DNA from 4 places in the Arthrobacter sp. 05T420 genome. Region 1 is predicted to be linked to each of the others. Evidence: predicted binding sites of a transcription regulator. Region 1 holds the regulator's gene; each other region holds the start of a gene.
What was found. The regulator HrcA, encoded in region 1, represses chaperone genes, less so after heat shock. The targets are predictions, from matches to a motif close to TTNGCACTCGNNNNNNNCGAGTGCNAA.

Region 2: AC1DEM_RS17385 (Hsp20/alpha crystallin family protein) is a predicted target of HrcA. The motif match lies at 1,448-1,474, and genes of this name have one in related genera.
Region 3: groL (chaperonin GroEL) is a predicted target of HrcA. The motif match lies at 1,821-1,847, and genes of this name have one in related genera.
Region 4: AC1DEM_RS04570 (Hsp20/alpha crystallin family protein) is a predicted target of HrcA. The motif match lies at 1,512-1,538, and genes of this name have one in related genera.

What each region holds. Positions count from the first base shown of each region.
Region 1 is NZ_JBFTLG010000011.1:100,708-104,257, reverse strand. Features, by position in the region: gene AC1DEM_RS12455 (DUF3097 domain-containing protein) at 1-341, opposite strand, end outside; gene hrcA (heat-inducible transcriptional repressor HrcA) at 671-1,684, shown strand; gene dnaJ (molecular chaperone DnaJ) at 1,748-2,878, shown strand; gene AC1DEM_RS12440 (16S rRNA (uracil(1498)-N(3))-methyltransferase) at 2,881-3,550, shown strand, end outside.
Region 2 is NZ_JBFTLG010000018.1:70,860-74,409, reverse strand. Features, by position in the region: gene AC1DEM_RS17395 (DUF2127 domain-containing protein) at 1-493, shown strand, start outside; gene AC1DEM_RS17390 (phophatidylserine decarboxylase associated domain-containing protein) at 502-870, opposite strand; gene AC1DEM_RS17385 (Hsp20/alpha crystallin family protein) at 942-1,370, opposite strand; gene AC1DEM_RS17380 (MerR family transcriptional regulator) at 1,550-1,891, shown strand; gene AC1DEM_RS17375 (hypothetical protein) at 2,589-2,828, opposite strand; gene AC1DEM_RS17370 (hypothetical protein) at 3,112-3,543, opposite strand; gene AC1DEM_RS17365 (hypothetical protein) at 3,546-3,550, opposite strand, start outside.
Region 3 is NZ_JBFTLG010000014.1:109,128-112,677, forward strand. Features, by position in the region: gene groL (chaperonin GroEL) at 1-1,638, opposite strand; gene AC1DEM_RS14610 (ABC transporter substrate-binding protein) at 1,934-3,172, opposite strand; gene AC1DEM_RS14615 (cold-shock protein) at 3,274-3,477, opposite strand.
Region 4 is NZ_JBFTLG010000003.1:122,537-126,086, forward strand. Features, by position in the region: gene AC1DEM_RS04555 (hypothetical protein) at 1-85, opposite strand, end outside; gene AC1DEM_RS04560 (DUF3099 domain-containing protein) at 82-540, opposite strand; gene AC1DEM_RS04565 (beta-ketoacyl-ACP reductase) at 690-1,415, shown strand; gene AC1DEM_RS04570 (Hsp20/alpha crystallin family protein) at 1,596-2,015, shown strand; gene AC1DEM_RS04575 (SDR family oxidoreductase) at 2,165-2,929, shown strand; gene serB (phosphoserine phosphatase SerB) at 3,020-3,550, opposite strand, start outside.

The DNA.
Region 1 (3,550 bases):
GCCTTGGCCACCTGTGCGCGGTGCCCCGCCACCCGGACCGAGCCCGACGCCGTGCGGCCGGCACCGGAGGCCGGGGCCGCCTTCTTCGGGGCCGGCGGCATCAGTTGGATCGGCTGGCCCTCCAGCAGGAAGCCAAAGCCGAGGCGGAAGGACCGGGACTTGCCCCGCCGGTCCTCGAGCGCCACCACATGCATGCCGCCGGACTTCTCCACGCGGGTCACGGCTCCCACCCAGCCGGACTGGACCTCCTCGAGGACCATCCCGCGTTCCACCGGGACTTCCGGCAACTGGGTCTTGGCGGGGGCGGACAGGTCCTGGGGTCCCCAGTTCTGGTACGACATCTCTACACGCTTACTTTGCACTCGGAATGTACGGCGGTTGGTGGAACTCTCCGGGTCCGGAACCGGACCGCGACGGCGCGGCAACGGCAGCGGCTGCCACGGTCCCGGCACCGGCGTGACGGGAATCGCAACCCCGCGGGCCACGCCTGGAGCGAATCCAATGCTAACAACGCGGCGACTCATATTAGACTGGTTAGCACTTAGGCATGTCGAGTGCTAACCCTTGTCCGGAGACGGCCGTCTCTGTATTACCTCTGGGTACTACTTCTGGACGCGAACCGGACAACGCGGGCGGCACCGGCTGCGGGACCGTCGATTGGAGGTGGAGCGTGAGCGAACCGCGCAAACTCGAAGTGCTGCGCGCCATCGTGGAGGACTACGTCCATTCGCGTGAGCCCGTTGGTTCCAAAGCGCTGGTTGAGCGGCATCATCTTGGTGTGTCCAGCGCCACGATCCGAAATGACATGGCGGCGCTGGAGGACGAGGGCCTGATCACGGCGCCGCACACCAGCGCCGGCCGGATCCCCACCGACAAGGGCTACCGGCTCTTCGTCGACCAGATCTCAGCGGTGAAGCAGTTGTCCCAGGCCGAGCGCCGGGCAATCCAGGCGTTGCTGGAAGGATCCGAGGACCTCGACGACATCCTCGACCGGACCGTGAGGCTCCTCTCCCACCTGACCAACCAGGTCGCCGTCGTGCAGTATCCGCTGCTCAGCCGGGCCCGGGTGCGGCACATCGAGTTTGTGCTGCTGGCTCCCCGGAAGGTGCTGATTGTCCTCATCGCGGACACCGGCAAAGTGGAGCAGCGCGTCATCGATGTCGGGCAGGACATTCCCGACGACGCCCTGGCGGAGCTGCGCACCCGCTTCCTGGCGAGCCTCTCCGGGACCCCGCTGAGCCTGCTGCCCCAGCTGCTGCCCGCCGTCGTCGCCAGTGGCCCGCCCGCGCGCCGTGGTCCGGCGCAGGCGCTGGCCCGCGGCCTGGAGGCCCTGGCCACCACCAGCCGCGAGGAGCGCATGGTCATGGCCGGCACGGCCAATCTGGCACGATCCAATGTGGACTTCCCGCTCAGCATCGGCCCCGTGCTGGAGGCGCTCGAGGAACAGGTGGTCATGCTCCGCCTGCTCAGCGAAATGGCCGAAGACCCGCGCGGTGTGACCGTCAGCATTGGCCGGGAAAACCCCTACGACGGTCTCGCCGAGGCCTCGGTGGTGGCCACCGCCTACGGGCCGGACGCCACGGCCAAGGTCGGCGTCCTCGGACCCACCCGGATGGACTATCCCACCACCATGGCCGCCGTCCGCGCGGTGGCCCGTTACCTTTCGAGGATCCTGGGGCCCTGACGGGCCCGGGACCAACGCGACTTCTTGCCCCACCGGCAGTACAAAAAGGAAGAGATACAAACTTTGACCAGCCACTATGACGTTCTTGGAGTCTCCCGCGACGCAACGGGGGAGGAGATCAAGAAGGCGTACCGGAAACTGGCCCGGACCCTGCACCCGGACGTGAACCCGGGAGAAGACGCCTCGGACCGGTTCAAGGCCGTCACCCACGCCTATGAAGTCCTCTCCGATCCGCAGAAGCGCCGGGTGTATGACACCACCGGCAACGAGAACGGCACCGACAACGGCTTCGGCGGCGGCAGCTACTCGGGCCAGGGCTTCGCCTTCCAAGACATCTTCGAGACCTTCTTCGGGGCGGGCGGTGGCCAGGGCGGCCCGGCCTCCCGGGTCCGCCGCGGCCAGGACGCGCTGATCAGCGTGCGTATCGACCTCCGCGAGGCGGTTTTCGGCGTCAACAAGAAACTCGAGGTCGACACGGCTGTCGTCTGCCCGACGTGCGATGGCTCCTGCTGCCGCGAGGGCACCCACCCGGTGCGCTGCGACATCTGTGGCGGCAGCGGCCAGGTCCAGCGCGCTGTGCGCTCCATCCTGGGCCAGGTCATGACCTCGGCCCCCTGTGGATCCTGTGAGGGCTTCGGTACCGTCATCAAGGACCCCTGCAACGAATGCAACGGCCAGGGCCGGATCCGCAGCCGCCGCTCGCTGACCGTCAAGGTACCGGCGGGCGTTGGTACGGGCACCCGCATCCAGTTGTCCGGCCAGGGCGAGGCGGGCCCCGCCGGCGGTCCGGCCGGGGACCTGTATGTGGAGATCCGGGTCAACAATGACGCCACGTACGTCCGCGACGGCGACGACCTGCACGCGAGCCTCAACATCCCCATGACGGCCGCCGCACTCGGCACCGAAATTAGCCTCGATACCTTCGACGGGCAGCAGGAGATTGACGTCCGGGCCGGCACCCAGTCGGGCGAGATCATCACCCTGCGCGGCCTTGGTGTCACCCACCTCCGCGGCCACGGGCGCGGTGACCTGAAAGTGCACCTTCAGGTCGAAACGCCCGGCAAGCTCGACGCCGCCCAGGAAGACTTGCTCCGCCAGCTTGCCAAGCTGCGCGGCGAACACTTCACGGCCGGAAAGCTCGCGGCCAGCGGCGGCGTCTTCGCCAAACTCCGGGACCGGCTCGGTAACCTGTAGCGGTGAGTAACCCGGTCTTCTTCACCGCCCCCGGCACGCTGGATCAGCAGGTCCCCGGCTCCGCCTTCGTCCTGGAGGGCCCCGAGGCCCGCCACGCCGTCACCGTCAAGCGGATCGCCGTCGGCGAGGCCGTGGACATCGCCGACGGCGCGGGCAAACGGCTGACCGGCAAGGTGATGGCCGCGCTGCCCGGTGAGCTGACCGTCGAGTGCCTCGGCCTTGCCGATGAGCCGCGGCCCGGGACCAGACTGGTCCTGGTCCAAGCCCTCGCCAAGGGCGACCGCGACGAACTCGCGGCCGAAACGGCCACCGAACTGGGCATCGACGCCGTCATTCCCTGGCAGGCGGAGCGGTCTATTGTGCGGTGGAAGGCTGAACGGGCCGCGAAGGCGCACGCCAAATGGCAGTCAGTGGTGACGGCAGCTGCCAAGCAGGCGCGCCGCGCCTGGATCCCGGAGGTCCGGGCGGCAGTCGACGGCGCCGGGCTGCAGGCGGCTGTGGCGGCCGCGGACCTCGCGGTCATCCTGCACGAAGATGCCGTCCGCCCGCTGCGGCACGTCCTGGAATCATGGCTGGAAACCGCACCGCCCGGCGACGCCGGGTCCCGTGAAGTCCTGCTGATCGTGGGCCCTGAAGGCGGCATCAGCCCGCGGGAGGTGACCAGGTTGTGCG
Region 2 (3,550 bases), on a different contig from region 1:
CAGCCTGGCTCTTAAGGGGCTGGACGGGGTGCTGGAACTGGTGGGAGGGATTCTCCTGCTGCTGGTATCGCCCGCCCAGATGGCCTCTGTGGTCCATTTTCTGACCCAGCATGAACTCTCCGAAGACCCGCACGACCTTGTTGCCACCACCCTGGTGCACTGGGCCGGGGCCCTGACTGTGTCGGCGACGCTCTTCGGTGCGGTCTACCTGCTGTTGCACGGGTTGGTCAAGGTGGTCCTCGTCTGGGCGGTGCTGAGGGACAAATTGTGGGCCTACCCGTGGATGATCGCCTTTTTGCTGGCCTTCATTGCCTACCAGAGCTATCAGCTCCTGGTCGCCTTCACCTGGGGGATGGTCCTGTTGACCGCCTTCGACATCTTCATTGTCTGGCTCACCTGGCATGAATACAGGGTCCACCGTGCCCGGAATGCTGCTGACCAACCCAGCGCTCAAGCTGCCCCTAAACCCTCAGCAGCCGGGCCGCAGCCGTAGCGTCGTCCTCAGGACTTGGCGGTCGCAAGCTTGGAGCGAACCCGCACGAGAGGTGCGCTCGGATCAAGAACGCCTGGTACACCGTTCCGCTGACAAAGTGATCCACCGACTCGTCCCGGGCGAGCAGGGAGCGTCTGGTCGACGCGGGTGAGATGCCGTTTGCGGTAGGGCTTCGACTTCGGAACCTGCTCGATCATCTCCGTCATGTAGAGCCGGACATCCGGATCTTTGGCAATCAGTTCCTGGAACTCCACGATCACCGGAGGCGGGGTGTACGGGTGGTCCCCGGCCTGGAGAGCGGGGACCACCGTGCGGGAGGCGCCGTCGGGGGCCGCTTTTCGCTCCGCAACTGGCGCGGTGGCGTGGCTGCTCTGCATCGCCCTTTACTTACTGGCGGCCGGTCGCAGTGCTCCCGGTCCTGCGGGCCTGACCTCCCCCCAGGGGTGGATCAGGCGGCGTTGAGTGCCTGTGGCTCGTTCTTCTCGGAGGTGATCTCGATGCGGCGCGGCTTGGCCTTCTCGGCCACGGGGATCCGCAGCGTCAGGACCCCGGCATCATAGCTGGCCTTCACCGCTTCGGTGTCCAAGGCGTCGCCGAGGATGAGCTGGCGGCTGAAGACACCGCGGGGACGTTCTGCGGCGATCAACTCGGTGTCTTCACCCTTCGGGTCCTTGCGCTCGGCCCTGACCGTGAGGACGTTGCGTTCGACGTCGATGTCCACGGAGTCCGCGGCGACTCCGGGCAGGTCGAAAGCGACGACGAATTCTTCGTCCTCCTGCCACGCGTCCATGGGCATGGCCGCGGGGCGGGCCGTGGTGCCTAGGACCTGCTGGGCGAGCCGGTCAAGCTCGCGGAACGGGTCGGTACGCATCAGCATGGTCTTCTCACTCCTTGCAGTCGATTTCTTCTCATTCCATCCAGCCAGTTATGTATCGTGGCTGGTATAGATTTTTTATAGCACTGGTGCCAGACTGGTGCAAGACGTTTTTTGGGTTTTATGAAGGGGCCGGGATGGAGCGGAATCCGGGGAGAAGCGCGGCTGTATATGCCATTTCCGTGGCAGCGGAGCTGGTCGGGACCGGGCAGCAGAACCTGCGGCTGTATGAGCGCCGGGGACTGCTGGAACCGGGCCGGACGGTCGGTGGAACCCGCCGGTACAGCGAGCAGGACCTGGAGATCCTGCGCAGGATCGGCGCCCTGCTCGATGACGGCCTGAACCTGGCCGGCATCCGCCTCGTCCTTGAACTTGAAGCGGCCAACAGGCGCCTCGAAAGAGAGCTCGCGGCGGCCCGGACACGGGAGCAGCGGGCGAAGAGCACTTCGACCAGTGCCGCCAGCCCGGGGACTGCGGGAACGAACGGCGGTGCAGGCCGCCGCGGACCAGGGTTCCGCGTCTAGGCCCGGACGCGTCCAGGTCCGGACGGTGGGACACGGATTTCCAGGATGCCGTCACTGTAGGAAGCCCTAACCTCACATGAGGGGCGCGGTGACAGGGCTTTGAGGGCGGTGACTGCGGCCCGGGTCAGGCGCAGCGGTGAGAGTGTGTCGTCAAAGCTGCGAGGAACCAGGCGGCCCGCTGTGGCCAGAAGCAGACAGCCGCCCGGGACGTGGGCCGGGGTCGAGGGGCATCGAGGACTGCCTCCCCTCCGCGGAACAAAGGTCAATCACGAAGGGCGGGCCAGGGCCAGCATGAGCCGTGATCATGGCCGGCGTTCGCGGTTAGCGTTTCGGACCGGCGTTCATCGAAGCCGCTGACTGCGTAACGGCCCGACAAAGCGCCGATCGAACGAACTGACCGGCGCTGAGCTGCACGTATCGGGGGCCTTGGCTCGACCAGCCTTTCGCTTCACTCCTGACCAGCATGGGCGCCCCTGCTGCAAATAGCCAGCCGGGCCGCTATGGCAACGTGGATTCGATGCACGGGACGGAGCCGAACCGCCGATGTGCTGCCGCTGACCCCGCACGAACCGTTAGGATCCTTGCTTCAATGAGCCGGCCCAAACCGGGAAAACGGAGCACGCCCGAGCAGGAGGGGTCCGAGTCCGGAGACAGTGTGCCCATCTTCGGATCCTCCGACGCTGGCGGAGCAGCAGCCCTACTGCTGTATCGGAGCCGCTACCTCGCACAGGCTGACGCGCGCCCCCGGAACGCCAATCAGGGTGGAGAGCGACCCGTCGTCTGCCTCCAGATCGAGGTGGATGAGGCGGTGCCGGCGGTGTTTGGCCACGACGGCGAAGCTGGTGTCGGCCAGCCGCAGGCTTTGTCCTTCGATGACTTCACGGAGTTTGTGCTTCGCGAAGATAGGGGAGATGGCCGGTTCGGTCATGGTGTTCATCCCTTTCATAAGTGTTGATTTCCGTTACGGTCGCTTCGTTCAGCCTCGTACCGCTGAGGCATGGTTTTGAGGTCTTCGAGGTCCCGGAGCAGAAGCATCCGACGGTGTTGTGCGCGCAGGCTCGTGGAGGTGGGCTCCGGTCCCTCCTTTTCTGCGCGCACCCTGGAACACCGCCGCCGCCACTGCGGCTCGGCGCCTGATACCTCAAGAGCTTCCCCGTCCCGCCCCGCGCGGATCCTCGAAAGGGCCTGGTACGGGCCGGATGCCGGCTGCAGTGAGCCGGTCATTCAGGCAGTTCCATCTGGAAGCCGCAGACGCATCTGAGGACCCGCATGGAGAGGTATACCTCCAGGTCGTCCTCGGCCGGGCTTTCGGTGGACCGGGGTGCGGTCAGCCGGCACGGTTCGGAGCCGGCCTTTTTCATGGGCTGTCCGCAGTGCATGTAGTGGCCGCCGAGTATCAGCACGTCGCCTGTTTGTTCCATCCGGCCCAGGACCATGGACAGGTCAGCGACCCAGGCAGGATGTTCACTGAAGCGCAGGCATCGGCTACACGTGTGGGTAACCATCACGATATCGGACGGTTGGTCGGGGAGGTGGGTAACGGATCTGATGGCGAGATGGCGGTCTGTGCCGCAGTTGCCGCACATCACCGGCAGCACGCCGGGCGGCCGCCCGGTGCCGTGGGGGAGGAAGCCGGGAACTCCGAGGGACATGATCAGC
Region 3 (3,550 bases), on a different contig from region 1:
TTAGAAACCGCCCATGCCGCCCATGCCGCCCATGTCGTCGCCGCCGCCCATCTGGGCGCCAGCCTTCTCGGGCTTGTCGGCTACAACGGCCTCGGTGGTGAGGAACAGGCCGGCGATGGAAGCCGCGTTCTGAAGGGCAGAGCGGGTTACCTTGACCGGGTCGTTGATGCCAGCGGCCAGCAGGTCGACGTACTCGCCGGTGGCTGCGTTGAGGCCGTGGCCTGCGGGCAGGCCGCGGACCTTGTCCACCACGACGCCGGGCTCGAGGCCGGCGTTGAAGGCGATCTGCTTCAGCGGCGCGTCGATGGCAACGCGGACGATGTTCGCGCCCGTTGCCTCGTCACCGGAGAGCTGCAGGTTCGCGAACGCCTTGGCGCCGGCCTGGATCAGGGCAACGCCACCGCCGGCGACGATGCCCTCTTCGACAGCAGCCTTGGCGTTGCGGACAGCGTCCTCAATGCGGTGCTTGCGTTCCTTGAGCTCGACCTCGGTTGCGGCACCGGCCTTGATGACTGCAACGCCGCCGGCCAGCTTGGCCAGGCGCTCCTGCAGCTTCTCGCGGTCGTAGTCGGAATCCGAGTTCTCGATCTCGGCGCGGATCTGGGACACGCGGCCGGCGATCTGGTCGGCGTCGCCGGCACCTTCGACGATCGTGGTCTCGTCCTTGGTGACAACAACCTTGCGGGCCTTGCCAAGGAGTTCGAGTCCGGCGGTCTCAAGCTTGAGGCCGACTTCCTCGGAGATGACCTGGCCACCGGTGAGGATGGCGATGTCGGCCAGCTGCGCCTTGCGACGGTCGCCGAAGCCCGGGGCCTTGACGGCGACGGACTTGAAGGTGCCGCGGATCTTGTTGACGATCAGGGTGGCCAGGGCCTCGCCCTCGATGTCTTCGGCAATGATCAGCAGCGGCTTGGAAGACTGCATGACCTTTTCCAGGACAGCAACCAGTTCCTTGACGTTGGAGATCTTGGAGTTGACGATCAGGATGTACGGATCCTCAAGGACCGTTTCCTGGCGCTCGGCGTCGGTGACGAAGTAGGCGGAGATGTAGCCCTTGTCGAAGCGCATGCCTTCGGTCAGCTCCAGCTCGAGGCCGAACGTGTTCGACTCCTCGACCGTGATGACGCCTTCCTTGCCGACCTTGTCGAGGGCTTCGGCGATCAGGGCGCCGATCTCGTTGTCGCCAGCGGAGATGGACGCGGTGGCGGCGATCTCTTCCTTGGTCTCGATTTCCTTGGCGGACGCCAGGAGCTCGACCGTCACGGCGTCAACAGCCTTCTCGATGCCGCGCTTGAGGGACAGCGGGTCAGCGCCGGCCGCGACGTTGCGCAGGCCTTCCTTGACCAGGGCCTGTGCGAGCACAGTTGCCGTGGTGGTGCCGTCGCCTGCGACGTCATCCGTCTTCTTGGCAACTTCCTTGACCAGCTCGGCGCCGATCTTCTCGTAAGGGTCGTCCAGCTCGATCTCCTTGGCGATGGAAACACCATCGTTGGTGATCGTGGGGGCGCCCCACTTCTTTTCGAGGACGACGTTGCGTCCCCGCGGGCCGAGGGTGACCTTGACGGCGTCGGCGAGGATGTTCAGGCCCCGCTCAAGACCGCGGCGTGCCTCTTCATCAAATGCAATGATCTTGGCCATAACGGCAGTAGTCCTTTCGGGACAGTCGTTAAGAATGAACCTTCGCTGTGGTGCCCGCGACGGACGATCCCTACCCCGCGGCCTCTGTATGCCGCTGGGTCCGGGATCTCACCCCAGCAAGGTGTTCCTTTAGCTCCTGGACCGGCTGCCCCACTTCACGGCCGGGCGAACCGGGCGTCGTGTTAGCAGTCAGTGCGCTGGAGTGCTAAATCAATAATTAGCACTCCCCCGGGGAGAGTGCAAGCAGTGCCCGGCCCAAACCGCCCGCCACGCGGGCACAATACGCTAGGAGCGATCAGCCGCCACTGCTGCTGGCGCTCTCCGTGCCGGTCATTGTGGGCAGGTTGTCCTCGCCGTAGGTGTAGACCATGTAGTTCGCTTCGGTGATGTCCCCGTGGGAATCAAACTTGATCCGTCCGGACTGGCCGTCATAGTCCGGGCGCTTGCCCGCATGGAGGACGTCCACGCAGGCCTGGTAGCTCGTGCACGACTCACTCGGCGGCTGGCCGGCGGGCTGACCGGCGCCCGCGGCATTTCCGCCAGCTGCCGCCGTTCCGCCGGAGACCCCGACGAGGGATGCCGCAATGGAGGTTCCGGCGTCGTCTTCGGCCGCGGCGGCAGCGACGGCGGCGAGGATGACGGCGTCGTACGTCTCGGCGGCAAACACCATGTCCTTCAGCCCGGGGTCAACGGCAACAAGGTCCTTCTGGAAGCTGGCGGAGGGGAACACGCCGGGCAGGACCCCGCGTGCGCCCTCCAGCGCCCGCGTGCCCACTCCGGAGCCGTACCGGCTGACGGCCGCGTCGCTGAGGACAAGTTTTTTCCCGGCCAGACCGGCGTTGTTCAGTTCGGCGATGGCACCCTGCGCGCCGTCGCGTGAGACCAGGACGACGGCGTCGGGATTTGCGGCCTTGGCGGTGGCGGCAGCCTGCTGTGCCTGGCCGGGAGTGAACTCCGCGTCCGCCACGACGTCGAGCCCGGACTGTTTCGCCGCACCGGCGACGGCGGAGGCGACGACCTTGCCGTAGTCGCCTTCCTCGTGTAGCACGGCCAGGGTCTTGGCGCCGCCGTCTTGGGCCAGCTTGGCGAGGACGGAGGCCTGTGCGATGTCGGCCGCCGAGGTGCGGAAATAGTAGCCGCCGCTCTTGTAGTTGCTGAGCCCGCTGGCAGAGTTGGCCGGCGAGATGACGGCTACCTTGGCGTTGGCCAGCACGTCGATCGCGGCAGGGGCGCGGCTGGAATCGGTCGGACCGATGACGACGTCGGCTTTGCTGGCGACCAGCGCTTTCGCCTGGGCAGCCGTGTCCGTGCTGATGGTTTCCGGTAGCAGCTCCACAAGCTTGCCCTTGTGGCCACCGGCCGCGTTGATCTCCTTGACGGCGAGTTTGGCGGCCGCCAACTGTGGGGCGTTGAGGAAGGCCTGCCGCCCCGTGTTGTCCAGGATCAGCCCTATGCGCAGGGTGCCGTCGCCGCTGGCGTCGGCGCTGGCCACGCGGGCGCTGCCTGCAGGTCCCAGGCAGCCCGTCAGGGACACGGCCGCGAGTGTGCCAGCCACTAGGGCGCGGCGCAGCGGCAAAGTTCTTCCTGGGCGACCTGCCGCGTCCCGCGGGGCGTTCTTAACGAAAGCAAGTGCCACTAGGCGGGCCGGACACTTTCAGCCTGCGGGCCCTTTTCGCCCTCGCCGACTTCCAGCTCCACCCGCTGGCCCTCGTCCAGGGCGCGGTAGCCTTCCCCGACGATCGCGGACCAGTGCACGAAGACGTCGTTCTCGGAACCGTCCACGGTGATGAAGCCGTAGCCCTTCTCGGCGTTGAACCATTTGACGGTTCCCAGTGCCATGGTGTCCACACTTTCAGCTAGCTTGCGTGCGGCCCACCTCGATGTGCGCCGCGGACTGCGAAGAGAAATCCGC
Region 4 (3,550 bases), on a different contig from region 1:
CCGTGCGGCAGGCCTTCCGGGAGCAGACGGTGCCGGGGGACGCGGCGGGGTCGCCGCCAGTCCCGGCCAGGTCAAAGAGGTTCATGAAGCTGCCCGTCCGTGGTCGTCGTCGTCGTTCTCATTATCGATCAGCTCGCCCTGCAGCAGCGTCCCGGAGCCGTCATCGCCGTCGCCGCCGTCCGCCGGGTACTGCCCGGCCGGGTCCGCGGGTGCGGCGTCCAGCTCTGCGAGCGGAGCATAGTCCAGGAGGGAGTCGCTATGGATTTCCGCCTTGTCGCTGCCGTTGGCGATCACCACCGCAACCCAGGGCAGGAAAACGGCGCCAAGCACCGGGATGAGCTTGAACCAGCCATCCACGACAAAGATCAGGATCAGGCAAACCATGCGGATGCCCATGGCGACGGCGTATTTGATCATCCGTTCGCGTATCTCGTCTGAGTGCGCGGCGGCGGCGTCTGTGATGCTGTGCACCTCGGTACCACCGGACTCGGCGTCCGGCTTCCCGGGCACATGCGCACCGGGTCGGTTTTTGAGTGTCACGGCTGTCAGATCACGCTCCCAAGGCTTACTTCGATTCTCTCACCATCGGCGGAGCCGCCCAAACGGATGCGAACCGGGCGCTAAGATCGGAGGCAGGAAAAATCCAGCCCCCAGCGCGGCCCTCCCTGCCGCAGAACCCGGAGCCCCATATGTCTGACACACCCACCACCGGCCGCAGCGTTCTCATCACCGGCGGAAACCGGGGGATCGGCCTGGCCATCGCCGAGTCGTTCCTGGCCAACGGCGACAAGGTGGCGGTGACCTTCCGCAGCGAATCGTCGCTGCCCGAGGGCATCCTCGGCGTCAAGGCGGACGTCACCGACGAAGCTTCGGTCGACGCTGCGTTCGCGGAAGTCGAGGCCGCCCACGGTCCCGTGGAAGTACTCGTAGCCAACGCCGGCATCACCAAGGACACCCTGCTGATGCGCATGAGCGAGGATGACTTCACCTCGGTGATCGACACGAACCTCACAGGCGCCTTCCGGGTAATCAAACGCGCGTCCAAGGGCATGATCCGGGCGCGCAAGGGCCGCGTGGTGCTCATTTCCTCCGTCTCTGGCCTGTACGGCGCGCCAGGCCAGATCAACTACTCTGCCTCGAAGGCGGGCCTGGTGGGCATCGCCCGGTCGCTCACCCGCGAGCTCGGCGCGCGCGGGATCACTGCGAACGTAGTCGCACCCGGCTTCATCAACACGGACATGACGGCCGAGCTGCCCGAGGCAACGCAGAAGGACTACCTGACCAAGGTCCCCGCCGGCCGCTTCGCCGAGGCCTCCGAGGTCGCCAACGTTGTCCGCTGGATCGCCAGCGACGAGGCGTCTTACATTTCGGGTGCGGTCATTCCGGTCGACGGCGGACTCGGAATGGGCCACTAGTCCCGCGCGACCCCGCGCGACGCCTGACGCAGACGCGGCGGACGACGGCGGTGTCCGCCGTCGTCCGCAGTCCGCTTGCGGCGGGCCTTTTTGCCCTTGGCACTCGGGCGCCGAAAGCGTGTAATGAGCTCACAGCCCCCGACCATGCCACGGCAGGGGCGTGGACCCAGGAGGAAAATCATGAGTGATCTCAGCAAGTGGACGCCCTCGGACATGCTGGAACCGGTCCGCCGCTTCCTAGATGGTGATCTGTCCATAGCGCCAGGGATCAAGATCGAACAGTTCCAAGAGGGCAGCACCCTGGTGGTTCGGGCGGAAGTGCCCGGGATCGACCCCGACCAAGATGTCGACGTCTCGGTCAGCGAGGGGATGCTCCATATCGCGGTGGAGCGGCAGGAAACGTCCGAGCACAAGAGCAAAGCCGGATACCGCTCGGAGTTTCGCTATGGCCGGTCCGCCCGCAGCATTGCCCTGCCCGCGGGGGCGAAGGAAGAAGATATCACCGCCACGTACAAGGACGGCGTCCTGGAAGTCCGCGCACCGGCTCCCGAGGTAGTGACGGGGGAAACGTCGAAGAAGATCCGCATTGACCGCAGCTGACCCGGCCGCGGGCGGGTTCCGGGTGTGACCCGTCGGAACTACGCCGCCGGGGCTTCTTTGTGGATGCTGAACAACTGTAAAGGCACGATCCGCTGGCATGATGGATTGCAGACCCACAGTATTTGGACGTTTGGAACAAAGGAGCTCGTATGGGACTGCTGGACAAGAAGACTGCGATTGTGACCGGTTCGTCGCGCGGAATCGGCGCCGACATCGCCAAGATCCTCGCCAGCGAAGGCGCGGCCGTCGTCGTGAACTACCGCCAGAAGGCGCCGCGCGCCAACAAGGTCGTCGCGGAGATCGAAGCCGACGGCGGCCGTGCGGCTGCCGTCGGGGCGGACCTGACCACCCAGGAAGGCGTCCAGGCCCTCGCCAGCGCCGCCATGGAGAACTTCGGCTCGCTCGACCTTCTGATCCTCAACGCCTCCGGCGGCATGGAGACCGGGATGGAAGAGGGCTACGCGCTGAAGCTGAACCGTGACGCCCAGGTGAACATGCTCAACGCCGCCGTGGCGCTCATGCCCGAAGGCTCGCGCGTGGTCTTCGTGACCAGCCACCAGGCCCACTTCATCGACACGGTGCCCACCATGCCCGACTATGAGCCCGTGGCCCGCAGCAAGCGTGCCGGCGAGGACGCACTCCGCGCACTCGTCCCGGCCCTGGCTGACAAGGGGATCTCGCTCGTGGTTGTCTCCGGCGACATGATCGAGGGCACCGTCACGGCCACCCTGCTTGACCGGTCCAACCCCGGCGCCATCGAGGCCCGCCGTGCCGAAGCGGGCAAGCTGTACTCGGTCAAGGAGTTTGCCGCGGAGGTCGCCAAGATGGCCACGGCCGACGTCGAGACCGGCCACACCGAATACGTCGGCGGCGCCGACTACTTCTCCAAGACTGCCGACAAGAGCTCCAGCTAGGAGCTCTCGCCACCGGAAACGCCGAGAAGGCACGTCGCAGCAATGTTTTGACTCAACATTGCCACGACGTGCCTTCTCGCGGTTAACGCATCAGACCCCCGCGATGTACCGCACGGCGTCGAGATAGGGAAGGTTGACGGCGGCGTCCGCGGCAGCACGGACGGCCGGCTTGGCATTGAAGGCGATGCCGATCCCGGCGGCGCCCAGCATGTCGAGGTCGTTGGCGCCGTCTCCCACGGCGATGGTGTGCTCCATGGGGATGCCCTCGGCTGCGGCCCACTCGCGCAGGTACTTCTCCTTGGCGGCCCTGTCGATGACGTCGCCGAGGACTTTGCCGGTCAGTGCGCCGTCGACGATTTCCAGTTCATTGGCGATCCAGTAGTGCAGCCCCAGGTCTTCGGCGATCGGCTGGAGGATCTGGTTGAACCCGCCGGACACCACGGCCACAGCATGGCCGGCAGCCTGGAATGCCGCCACGAGTTCGGCGGCGCCCTCGGTCAGCCTGACCTCGGCCCGGACCCGCTCAACCACGTCCGCCGGCAACCCGGCGAGCACCGCCACCCGGGCGTGCAGGCTCTGGGCGAAGTCCAGCTCGCCACGCATGGCGGCCTCGGTCACCGC